Regions from separate parts of the Clostridium fermenticellae genome, predicted to be linked through region 1. Evidence: riboswitches for the same ligand, from Rfam matches in the RefSeq annotation. Region 1 holds a riboswitch; the other holds the start of a gene.

Region 1 (5,840 bases):
GTTTTAAAATCCGGTGGAAGATTATCAATATCAGATGTTGTTGCTACAGCTAAAGTACCGGAAAATATAAAACAGGATTGGGCTATGATATCTGGTTGTATGGGAGGAGCTGAATACGTTGATGATTTAAAAAATATGTTGGAGAAGGTAGGATTTAAAGATATACGAATGATACCTAAAGATAACAGTAGACAAATTATTAAATCATGGGCACCAAATACAAACATTGAGGACTATGTAGCTTCTTTTATAATTGAAGCTGAAAAAGAATAGAAATGTATGGATATCACCCTCTAGAATAAGAATTAAGGAATTTAACTAAATTAGTAGATTTGTAAGATTGGAAAAATAAAAGTCATCAGATAATGGATAGCTTTTATTTTTTACAATGATATAAGATAAATTTATCTTAATCCTTTATCTTTCTTTATAAGCCATAAGTCAAGCAATAGATTATCACAGAACAGTAACTCTTTCTTTCACTGCAGCTAGTAATAATTTTGAACTTGCCATAGCTGTTGCTATTGCAGTATTTGGAATTGAATCAAAAGAGGCGTTTACTGCAGTCATAGTTCCACTTATTGAGGTGCCAGTAATGATAGCCCTTGTTAATATAACTTTGGCATGGGGCAGAAAATATTTTAACTATAAAAAGAACACAGAAATTGAATAATTAAAGTAAATATTAATAAGGTCAGCTTGTGCTGGCCTTTTTTTAATTTAATAAATTATATAATAACGGTTAATAAATATAAGAAATAGTTATAGTAGAAATTTTTGCTTTTATAGTATATGAAAAGATAATTATATCATGGAGCATCCAATGTTAAACCTATTAGATATAAAACAATACTCAGTTCAGAATATTTGTGAATTATAAAGTAATCCGTATATGAACAATAGGGCTAAGAAAGCCTATTAACTACTTCCTATCTATCACATCATCATGTAAAAGAAATACACCACAAAATTTTAAATGTCAAAGTGTTCATTCTTCGCAGCTCTGCTGCATTGACATTTAAAAAAGGATGCGGTTTATGTAGTGATGAATTTTGAATTGAGGTTGATATAGTAATTTCCAGCAGCTTTGTTCATGTCCTGATAAGGGCTTGAATAAAGTGGATTCCCCTGGGGTTGTATACCCTAAAGGGCTGCGGTGGACGTTTATGAAAATTTATTAATAACATAAACTTTGAGCGTAGAAGTAAGACCCAAGAGGAATACCACGCAGTTTCATGCAAACAGGCACTTTTTTTAGATTTAATACAGAAGCACTTTAAACTATAAACATAAAAAATATAGAGATGTTAAGCAGTTGTGATATATATAGAATCAGTATGATTATTATAGTATATGATAATGATGTTTATATTTTAGGGATAAAAATAAATAGAATAAATAAGCAAAATATGTATTCAAAAATATACATTAAATTATTGAAGTAAAAGTAAGTGCATGAATGTTTTGTATTGAAGGGTGAAGTAATAAGAGAAATACCTAATAATCTATGTGGAGAAATTCTTGGAGAGATGAGAAACTTACTATTTTTTTACTTTGAACTAGCTATTTTTTTGAACGTAAGGAGTGCAGCTTAGGACCCTAAAGGAATACTTAAGGCTTGCAGAGCTGCAGCGCGAGTGGAGAGAAAAATAGTAGCTTGTTCAAAGTTTCTTTGCGACCAGAGAGAGCCTATTATAAGACCCGCAGAGATTTGCTACCTGTGTTTGGGGTGGAGCAGCCCAATATATTTAATCGACTATATAGTAGCTTTTATTCTGAGTGAGCGAAGAGTTAAAGCTACTATATGGTTTCATTTTGATTAATATCTAATAATGTATTATTTAAAGCTGGAATAAGAATTAATTGGAAAGCTCACTCTAAAAGATTTGAAGTAAAAAAGTATTTTGCGATATAGAAAGTGACAAGTTAGTTCTAATATATAGCGTGGCTCATAGGCTTATGGAAACTGTGAATTTTTGAAACTAAAAGATATAAAAATAATAGCTCCTAAGAATTTGAAACACGAGAAATTTTATTTTTTATATTATTTAATGCTTATAAGGCCTAATTTGTATGTTAGCAAAATGTTAGCAAATGCATGAAAAAGACTCTTTGGATTATTCATCCAAAGAGCCTTTAACCGTTGATATAACTTGGTGCCGAAGGCGGGACTTGAACCCGCATGTTGTTACCAACGACGGATTTTGAGTCCGTTGCGTCTGCCAATTCCACCACTTCGGCAAGGAACGTATATATAATATCATATGAGTTTAAGTTAGTCAAGCAGAAATTAATAACCCCAGAGGTTTAGCTTAGAAGTTTAACAAGGCTCAAAGCAGCTGCCACAATTTCATCAAGTCATAGAGAAAATTTCAAGGTCTTCTTTGCTTAAAAAGGTTCTTCCTTCGAAACCATATAGAAACGAAAAGATTAAACCAGCGGTATGTATTTATTTTTTTGCTCTGGAATGATGCCTTGATGCGCAAGGACAGGAAGGAAGATCTGCAGCAGTACAATAAGCATTATTACTTCAATTGGGAGCATGATTGTATTCTTTATCAGACTCTTTATAAAAAAGTAGTAATATCCTTTTCCAAATAGCATACTGCTCCAAATACATCCTAATCCGACGTGAATGCCAAAATCAATGATAAACTTGCAAAGAAATACCCGTAATACTGAAATTTTGCACCTGTAGAGAAATATCCCGTAAATAAAGAATTCAAGCATGGATGATAAAGTATACCCCGGGAAAAAAACAGTGGTAGGAATAAGCAAGTAGCCGATTAAATCATATGCCAATCCAGCGGATAAACCGATAACAGGGCCGAAAATCATAGATCCGAGAGCAAGCGCTAAAAAAACGGTGGTAATGCGAAGATTTATACCCACCGGGATATAAAGCGAGCTCAGGATTGTACTGAGAGCTATGGTCAATCCAGCGAAAACAAGTGAGCGCAGGTTTCGAAACTCGGAACAAGCTGCAATCCAGTATTTTGGCGTGAAGATTGAATAAGTGTTGCTTTTTAACATGTAAAAACCTCCTTGAATATGGCAAGATTCAATGCCACATAAAGGAGGAATTTCCTATATGCAGCAGCGGGATGCGATAATTGTACGGTAACTTTCGTATTGGTTTATGTTAACGAAATGTTTCCGTCCCGAGATCAACTCCCCGTTTCTCGGGCACATAACCCACAATTATCTACTCTGCCATTTTTATTATTTGTAATGTGATACGAAATCAAATGATAGCTGACGAAATTCCTTCTTCCTGTTATATAGTGTAAAAAAGCCAACTATCCAGGCGGTTGCCCAGACGGTCGGCTTTTTCTGTCATACTCCCTTGTGGTACTCCACATCCGTCAGTCATATGACTTCTAGGATAAATAATAAGCGTTTTGTAACCTTTTGTCAAGGAAGCTGGAATAACTTCATCAAATCTATTTATAATTTTCTAATATTTAATATGCTTTATTATTTAATATTAGATATTTTTATAAAATTGCTAAAATATGTTGATTTGTGTAAATTTATGATTTATTATAATGGTATATTAAGAAATAACAGGGGGAGTAAATTAAAATGGATTTTAAAAATTCTAAATTAAATAGTATTCGTACTAAATTAGTCATAAGTTTAATACTAATTTGTGTAATCCCATTACTAATATCCGGATTTATATCATACTCTAAGTCAAAATCAATACTTAATCAGAAATTAATACTTACAACTACCCAAACAATTGATGAAATAGATGATGGTTTGTCCAATTACTTAGATATTTTTTCAAAATTAGTTTCCATATCGGCTGCAAATCCCGGTATTATAAATTATGATACTAGTAATGACAATGATGCCTTGTCTTATGCATTAAAAAATATGAAAGAAAGCGACAAAGATACTTTTCAAGTTTATTACGGAACTGCCTCTCACAAATTTGGATCATATCCTTATGCACACCCAGATGGATTTGATGCAACTACACGAGACTGGTATAAAGACGCATTAAAAAATAAAGGTAAAGTTATTATAAGTCCGCCATACATAGATGCTGCAACAAAAAATAATATAATTACGCTTTCACAGACGGTAGAAAAAGATGGACAGGTTGTAGGTGTTCTGGCACTAGACTGTTCTCTAAAAACGTTATCGCAAGAAATTTCATCAAAAAAAGTTGGCAATTCAGGATCTGTTTTTCTTGTTGATTCTACGGGTAAAGCAATAGCCAGTCCAGAAAAAAATCTTATTAATACTAATATATCCTCAAAATTGACTTTCTGGAGTAAGGCAAAATCAGAGGACAGCGGATTTGTCAATTATACTTATAATGGCGTAAAAAAGTTTGGAGCATTTACAACAAATAAATTAACCGGGTGGAAAGTAATCGCCACTTTAAATGATAGTGAACTTTCCAAAGATACAAAGTCCATATTGCAGATAACTTTATTAATGATATTAATAATGGCACTGGCTGCAGCAGCTTTATCTTTTACATTAAGTAAAGGTATATCTGATAATATAAATAACTTTAAAAAAGCATTCTCCAAAGCTTCAAAGGGAGATTTGACAGTATCAGTAACTGCTTCAACAAAAGATGAATTTAAAGATCTGTCTGAATCATTTAATACTATGCTTAAAAATGTATCTGATCTTATGAACAATGTCACAAAATCTTCAGAAACAGTATTGCAAACTTCTTTAAGCCTGGCAAATATGTCCGGCGAAGTAACCTCATCTGTAACTGAAGTATCAAAAGCTATAGAAGAAGTTTCTATGGGTGCAACTAAGCAGGCGGAGAATGCCCAGACAGGTGCAGCTGAAATGAATTCACTGTCAAATAAACTGGATGAGATAAGTAATAATTCAAACGAAATTGATAAAATTTCAAGGGATACCAAAGAACTTGGATCAACAGGTCTTTCTATGATAGACACTTTGATAGAAAAATCCAATGGAACCAAAGAATCCACTAATGCAGTCAATAAAGTAATTTTTGATATGAACGAAAGTGCTAAACAAATAAATGTTATATCAGAAACGATAACTGATATAACGGAACAAACGAATTTATTATCTCTGAATGCGGGTATAGAATCTGCACGTGCCGGTGAAGCAGGAAAAGGATTTGCTGTAGTAGCAGAAGAAATAAGAGTTCTTGCCGAGCAGTCTCAAAACTCTGCAAAGGAAATAAAGGATATTATAGCAGCTATACAGAAAAAATCTGAAACAGCTGTAGATGCCATTAATTCAACTGAAATAGCGGTAAATGAACAGTATAAGGCAGTAAATAAAACCCAGGAGATATTTAATGAGATACTTAAATCAATTGAAATAATGATAGGTAGAGTTGATTCTGTAAAGAAATCCATTATTGATGTGAATGATAATAAACAATCTACATTAGCTGAAATTGAAGATATCTCATCCATATCTGAAGAAACAGCCTCGGCTTCCGAAGAAGTTACTGCATCCAGCGAAGAAATATCTGCAACTATGCAGGAATTTACAAGACATTCGGAGCAGCTTAAAACTTTAGCAGAGGAACTTAAAGATGAGATAAGTCAATTTAAAATTAATTAACTCTTATATATTGTATACGGTATCTAAAGAATAATTTTTATAAAAAATGTTTCCACTGCCCACTTTTTCATATAAGGGATATTTAAAACGTTTGGTGTATGCTGGGCTATAAGCGGAATACCATAATCGTCAAAAGAAGTTATGATAGCAGAATGAGATATATTTCCTTGTGAATCTTTAAAAAATATTATATCACCAATCTCAAGGGTTTTGATATCAGAAACTTCTTTTCCTTTAATTCCATATAAATTTTTTAC
Region 2 (5,840 bases), 500 kb from region 1:
ATAGAACCATGACCTATAGTTACATTTGAACCAATTATTACATCATTATTTTCATCTTTGCCTGCATGAACTACACAGTTATCTTGTATATTAGAGCATCTGCCTATGTAAATTGAATTATCATCACCTCTAACGACGGAACCATACCAGAAACTTGAAAATTCCTCTGCATAGACACTACCTATTATGTCTGCTGATGGGGCTATAAAACAGCTCTTATCGATCTGTGGTTTCTTGTTTCTAAAGAAATAAATCATAATATTAATTACCTCCATACATAAAATCTATATATATTGTATCAAAATATTTGTAAAATAGTTATCTTAAATGATAATATTGACATAAAAATGTAACAAAAATAGTATAAAATAATTTATACTTAAGAAAACAGCCTATAGTGATCATAACATATAAATTAATAACTATATAATATTACCGTAAGGAAGGTTAAATTAAATGTTAATAAAGCAAACTATATGTAGTAAAATTCTAAATTCTTTAAAAAATAAATTTTTTTTGATTGGATTAATAATCTGTACAGTTATTTTTGCTGTAAGTTTCTATTGCACATCTCGAAATGAGGAATTTTATAATAAAGATATAGCAAAAGTAATACAGATAAATATTATAAATTCAAAGATTAGTGATATGAATGGAAAGTCCGAAAGCATAAAAAAGCAAAAAATTGAAGCCGTTATTATGAATGGAAAATATAAAAATCAAAAAATTAAATTAGAAAATGTGACTTCATACTCAGAGGTAAATGATTTGAACTTGAAGGTAAATGATGAAATTTTTGTATCTGTTTATAAAAATAAAGAAGGACAAATATCGGCAAAACTGCTTGATTTTAAAAGGGATAAATATATTTTACGTATTGCAATGGTATTTGTTGTATTTATGCTTATTGTAGGAGGTTATAAAGGACTTAGGTCACTTGTAAGTGTAACAATAAATGTATTTATATTGGTTATACTAGTTGAATTATTTTCGCATGGAGCAAATTTAACATTACTCTCTATAATTGCGAGTGTACTTTTTATTTTACTTTCAATATTGATTGTCTGTGGAGTTAGTAGAAAGACTCTCTCATCTATAGTTTCGACATTCATATGTACTTTTGTAACTATGCTTATAGCTATATTAATTATAAAAATGAGAAATTGGAGTGGAGTACATTTTGAGGAAATGGAATTTTTAACTCATCCACCAGAAAGTATATTTATAATTGAACTGCTTATAGGAACATTAGGTGGAATAATGGATATAGCAATATCTATATCAGCTTCTTTAAATGAGATATATAATAAAAATTTAGATATAGATAAGAAAGAACTCATTGCGTCTGGAAAAGAAGTTGGCAAAGATATAATGGGTACTATGACTAATACACTTGTGTTTGCTTATGTAAGTGGAAGTATTCCAATTATATTGCTTTTAATGAGTAATGGGTATTCAATTTCTTATATTATAAATATAAATCTTTCGCTGGAAATAATAAGAGCACTTGTTGGAAGTATAGGAATTGTGCTTAGTATACCAATTTCAATCTATACTTCAACTGCATTTTTAAAAGATTGGAGATTTTAGAAATATGAGTGTTACCCTAATTTTATTTATTATATTATTTATTCTTATGATGATAATTGGAGGAGGAAGGGGAATTAAATCTTTTTTTACACTATTTACAAATTTTTTTACACTGTTTTTTATGCTTATAATCATATGTAATAAAGTGGACCCAATAAAGGTTACAATAGTCGGAGCTATAATAATAACATATATAACACTAATTTCTGCAAATGGATTAAATCAGAAAACAATTGCATCTCTCTTATCAGTTACTCTAGTTGTAATAATAACTATGATATTAGTATATAAGATGGCTTATAATGCAAAAATACAAGGGTTTGGTAATGAACAGATGGAGTCAATTTCCACTTTATCGCTTTATGTTCAATTGAATTTTGCACAAATATCAATATGTGAGATTTTAATTGGTCTTTTGGGAGCTATTATAGATGTATCAATATCAATATCATCCTCTATGTATGAAATATATAAATCGAATGTATTAAAAACTAAATATGAATTATTAAAGTCCGGGATGAATATAGGTAAAGATATATTAGGTACAATGACAAATACATTACTTTTTGCGTATATAGGTGGATTTATGACACTTATAATATATTTTAAAGAGCTGCATTATTCTATTGGAGATATATTGAATGCTAAAGTGTTTTGTTCTGAAGTATTTCAGATATTCAGTGGTGGAATTGGAATAATTTTAATAATACCTGTAACTACGGTCGTTACATTTATGATATTATATTTTGAAAAAAGAATACATTTTAAATCAACTGCAGTAAATAATGATATATCTCAGTAATATAAATATGATCTGTAAGTATAAATAAAAAGTAGGCTTGTTTTATTTAACTCAATATACTATGATAATTAATGAAGGTTTTATGAAAATTAAATATAAAAGGTAGCAGAGTAAGTATTATGCGTAAAGTGTTAGAGGATGGGAAGTTGTCTCTAAACGAAAAGCTCGTTTTTTTAATTGAAGCTTACGATGTAATACTGCTTCCGCTGTTACATTAAAGGGATTTTTATGTATTTATGCTTTTTTCTCTTTAGTGTGACTAACTACATTAAAGAGAAAAGAGGTGTTTTTTGTTATACCTAAATATGTGGTAAATTATATTAAATATTATGGAGGTAAATATGAAAAATAAACTAAATACGAAATCTCTTGTTATGACAGCATTGTTTATAGCAATTTCACTTTGCGTAAGAACTATCTCGATCAATATAATTGCTGCGGGAACTCTCACGATGAGAATAAGCTTTGCAGCAATATTTTATGTTCTTCCTGGCTTTTTATTTGGACCAATATATGGAGCGATTGCAGGTGGCATTGTGGATGTACTTGGGTATATAATTACACCGATGGGTCCATATATACCGCTTATGACAATTACAAATATAATTGCAGGAGCTGTTCCAGCACTTATTTTTAAAAATATAAAAGATATAAACTTAAAAAGTATAAAAAAATATTATACAGTATTTTTTGTATTGATATTGTTAGTGGGAATGATAAATTTTCTTTCTATAAAATTGATGCCTTTTAGTATATTATCCAAACAGCTTTTTAAATTTGGAAATAAGGCACAATATTTTGGAATAGGTTTTATAATGATATCTTTTATAGGCCTTTTTATTTTGATGATGACTGTAATAATAGGAAGAAGATTAGGGAAAACATGTAATTTTATAAATAGAAGATATTTTAAATTTGCAATTTCAATTGGAGTTTCTGGATTAATAGTATCCACATTAAATACATTTATATTATTAATATTTACGCCATCGTTAATGGCAAATGGATTTTTAGTCCTTTGGATTCCTAGAATAGTTCAAACGATTTTTCTTACTTTTATAAATTCCTATATAATAAGTATACTTGTGTATTATTATGAAACATTCGAGAAAAGATTAATTGAAGATATTTAATACTTTATGAAGGGAAGTCGTTTATTTGGCTTCCCTTAAAACTATAAAATTTAATTTTATAATTTTGTTAAGAATTGTTGATAGAGTTTCTATCAGATGGTATTATAATCTATGTATTTTAAATTAAAGAAAGAGGATGAATCATGAACAAAAAAGATTTAGCAGATATAAGGAAAGAGTTTAAAATTAATAGTTATATGCTAAAAATAAAGCAAATATATAGTGTGTATTTAAAAAAGGATAATGCACAGATAATAATAAAAGAAAAACTGGATTTTAATGTAGAGAGCGATGAAGTAAAGGAACTCTATTTAAATAACTTTAAAAAGGTTTTAACGGGATCAATAGACTCCAGGATATTTGAATTACCTTTTAAGAGCAAAAATACAGTAGAAAATCTTGAGAAAAATGATAATTTGATTGACAGTCAACAAATACTATATAATACATTAAAATCAGATGGGGATATAAGTGAACTTGTAGATCAGTTTGTAGATAAAATAGGTAAAAACTTTAACTATGATAATGATATAGTAATAAACTTTGTAAGAGCCGAATATTACAAGGCAGATAAAAAGGAGAATAATGATAGTGATTTACCGGAGGATCCAGAAGAGTATGTACAAGCTATAGATTTTATCTTATGTAGTATAAATAAAGTAGATGTACCTAAAAAAGTATTAAAGTTTGATTATTCAGAGATGAAGTTCAAATCAAATTCTATTCTTGATTTAACTATAAATTTAAATTCACCATTGGATGGATTTATGTTTCCAAGTTTTTGTTCTGAATATGTAGATGTGAATAAACTATTGTATTATTCATCAAAATCTTCTCAAGTGAATGCAAATTTTGTTGAAAATATTCTTGAATGTGATACTAAACCCTCGGCATCTGAGGAAAAGGAAAGTTTTAATGCTATAATAGAAACTGCACTTGGAACTGCTAAACCAAATGTTATACAAAATATGTATGAAAGTATATATGAAAAACTTGATTTAGAAGATGATGAAGATGTTGATGAATTAACTTTTGATATGAAGGATGTATCTCAGGTACTTGGAGAAAATGGAGTTGAAAATACTGAAGTTGTAAAAAATGCATTTGAAGAAGTATGTGGAGGAAATTACAACTTTAAAGTAAAAAATGTTATTCCAGACTTCGAAAAAAAATCAATTAAAATAGAAAATGATGCCATAAGTATAGCAATACCTCCTGACATGTTGAGTAATATTAAACAAATAAGAAACAAAGAAGGAAAAAAGTGTCTTTTAATAGAATTAAGTGACGATATTTTAATAAATGGGATAAAATTACAGACAGAGAAAGAATAAATACTTAAATAGGAGTGACATTGAATTGGATTTGAAAAGAAAAAAGATAGTTATAGCGATAATGGTTGCGATGTTTTTAGGAGCTGTTGAAGGCACAATTGTAACAACGGCAGTACCAACTATAGTTAAAGATTTAGATGGGTTTAGTCTTATAAGCTGGGTGTTTTCAGCTTATTTATTTACATCTGCTATATCAACACCTATATATGGGAAATTATCAGATTTATATGGAAGAAAAGACATGCTGTGTATTGGTATTGTAATTTTTTTAATTGGAAGTTCACTTTGTGGTATATCCGTAAATATGTATGAACTTATAGTTTTTCGTGCAATTCAGGGTATAGGATCAGGTGCGATATTTACAGTTACATATACTATTGTTGGAGATATATTTGAAATTTCCGAGAGGGCCAAAGTACAGGGATGGCTTAGCAGCGTTTGGGGAGTTTCAAGTTTAATTGGACCATTTTTAGGAGGTTTCTTGATAGATACTCTTTCATGGCACTGGATATTCTTTATAAATGTTCCGTTTGGAATACTGTCCATAGTGCTGCTGAGAAAAAATTTTAAGGAGGAGCATATAAACAAAGTTTCAAATATAAATATGGATTTTTGTGGAATTGTAGTTATGTCTTTTGCAATTATAAGTCTTTTATATGGCGTATTGTATGGACAAAAATATAGTTTTAAATCTGTACCAGTTTTTATAACGTTCTTATGCACAATTATACTGCTATTTATATTCTACTTTGTGGAAAAATATGCAAAGCAGCCGATTATGCCTTTCAAGATATTTACGAAGACAAATACAGTTGATAATATTATGAGCTTTATGGCATCTGGTTGTCTAATAGGTATAGATGTTTACATGCCAATATACCTCCAAAATGTCCTTGGATTTAATGCGACTATATCAGGACTTTCAATGGCACCTATGTCGGTTGCTTGGCTCATTGGTGCATTTGTTTTGGCAAATGCAAT

The links. A riboswitch is a leader RNA that binds a small molecule or an ion and turns the genes downstream of it on or off. The one in region 1 is predicted to bind tetrahydrofolate.
Region 2: another riboswitch for tetrahydrofolate. It lies ahead of D4Z93_RS07280 (folate family ECF transporter S component); the one in region 1 lies ahead of D4Z93_RS09555 (folate family ECF transporter S component).

Annotation. Positions count from the first base shown of each region.
Region 1 covers NZ_CP032416.1:2,042,941-2,048,780, reverse strand. Annotated here, with positions in the region: gene D4Z93_RS09570 (arsenite methyltransferase) at 1-273, shown strand, start outside; partial or broken gene D4Z93_RS13495 (arsenic resistance protein) at 418-673, shown strand; tRNA gene D4Z93_RS09560 (tRNA-Leu) at 2,155-2,241, opposite strand; gene D4Z93_RS09555 (folate family ECF transporter S component) at 2,431-3,033, opposite strand; THF riboswitch at 3,096-3,215, opposite strand; ZMP/ZTP riboswitch at 3,307-3,383, opposite strand; gene D4Z93_RS09550 (methyl-accepting chemotaxis protein) at 3,586-5,583, shown strand; gene D4Z93_RS09545 (amidase domain-containing protein) at 5,607-5,840, opposite strand, start outside.
Region 2 covers NZ_CP032416.1:1,547,405-1,553,244, reverse strand. Annotated here, with positions in the region: gene D4Z93_RS07295 (gamma carbonic anhydrase family protein) at 1-257, opposite strand, end outside; gene D4Z93_RS07290 (YibE/F family protein) at 457-1,590, shown strand; gene D4Z93_RS07285 (YibE/F family protein) at 1,595-2,392, shown strand; THF riboswitch at 2,497-2,603, shown strand; gene D4Z93_RS07280 (folate family ECF transporter S component) at 2,734-3,525, shown strand; gene D4Z93_RS07275 (DUF4317 family protein) at 3,669-4,859, shown strand; gene D4Z93_RS07270 (MFS transporter) at 4,885-5,840, shown strand, end outside.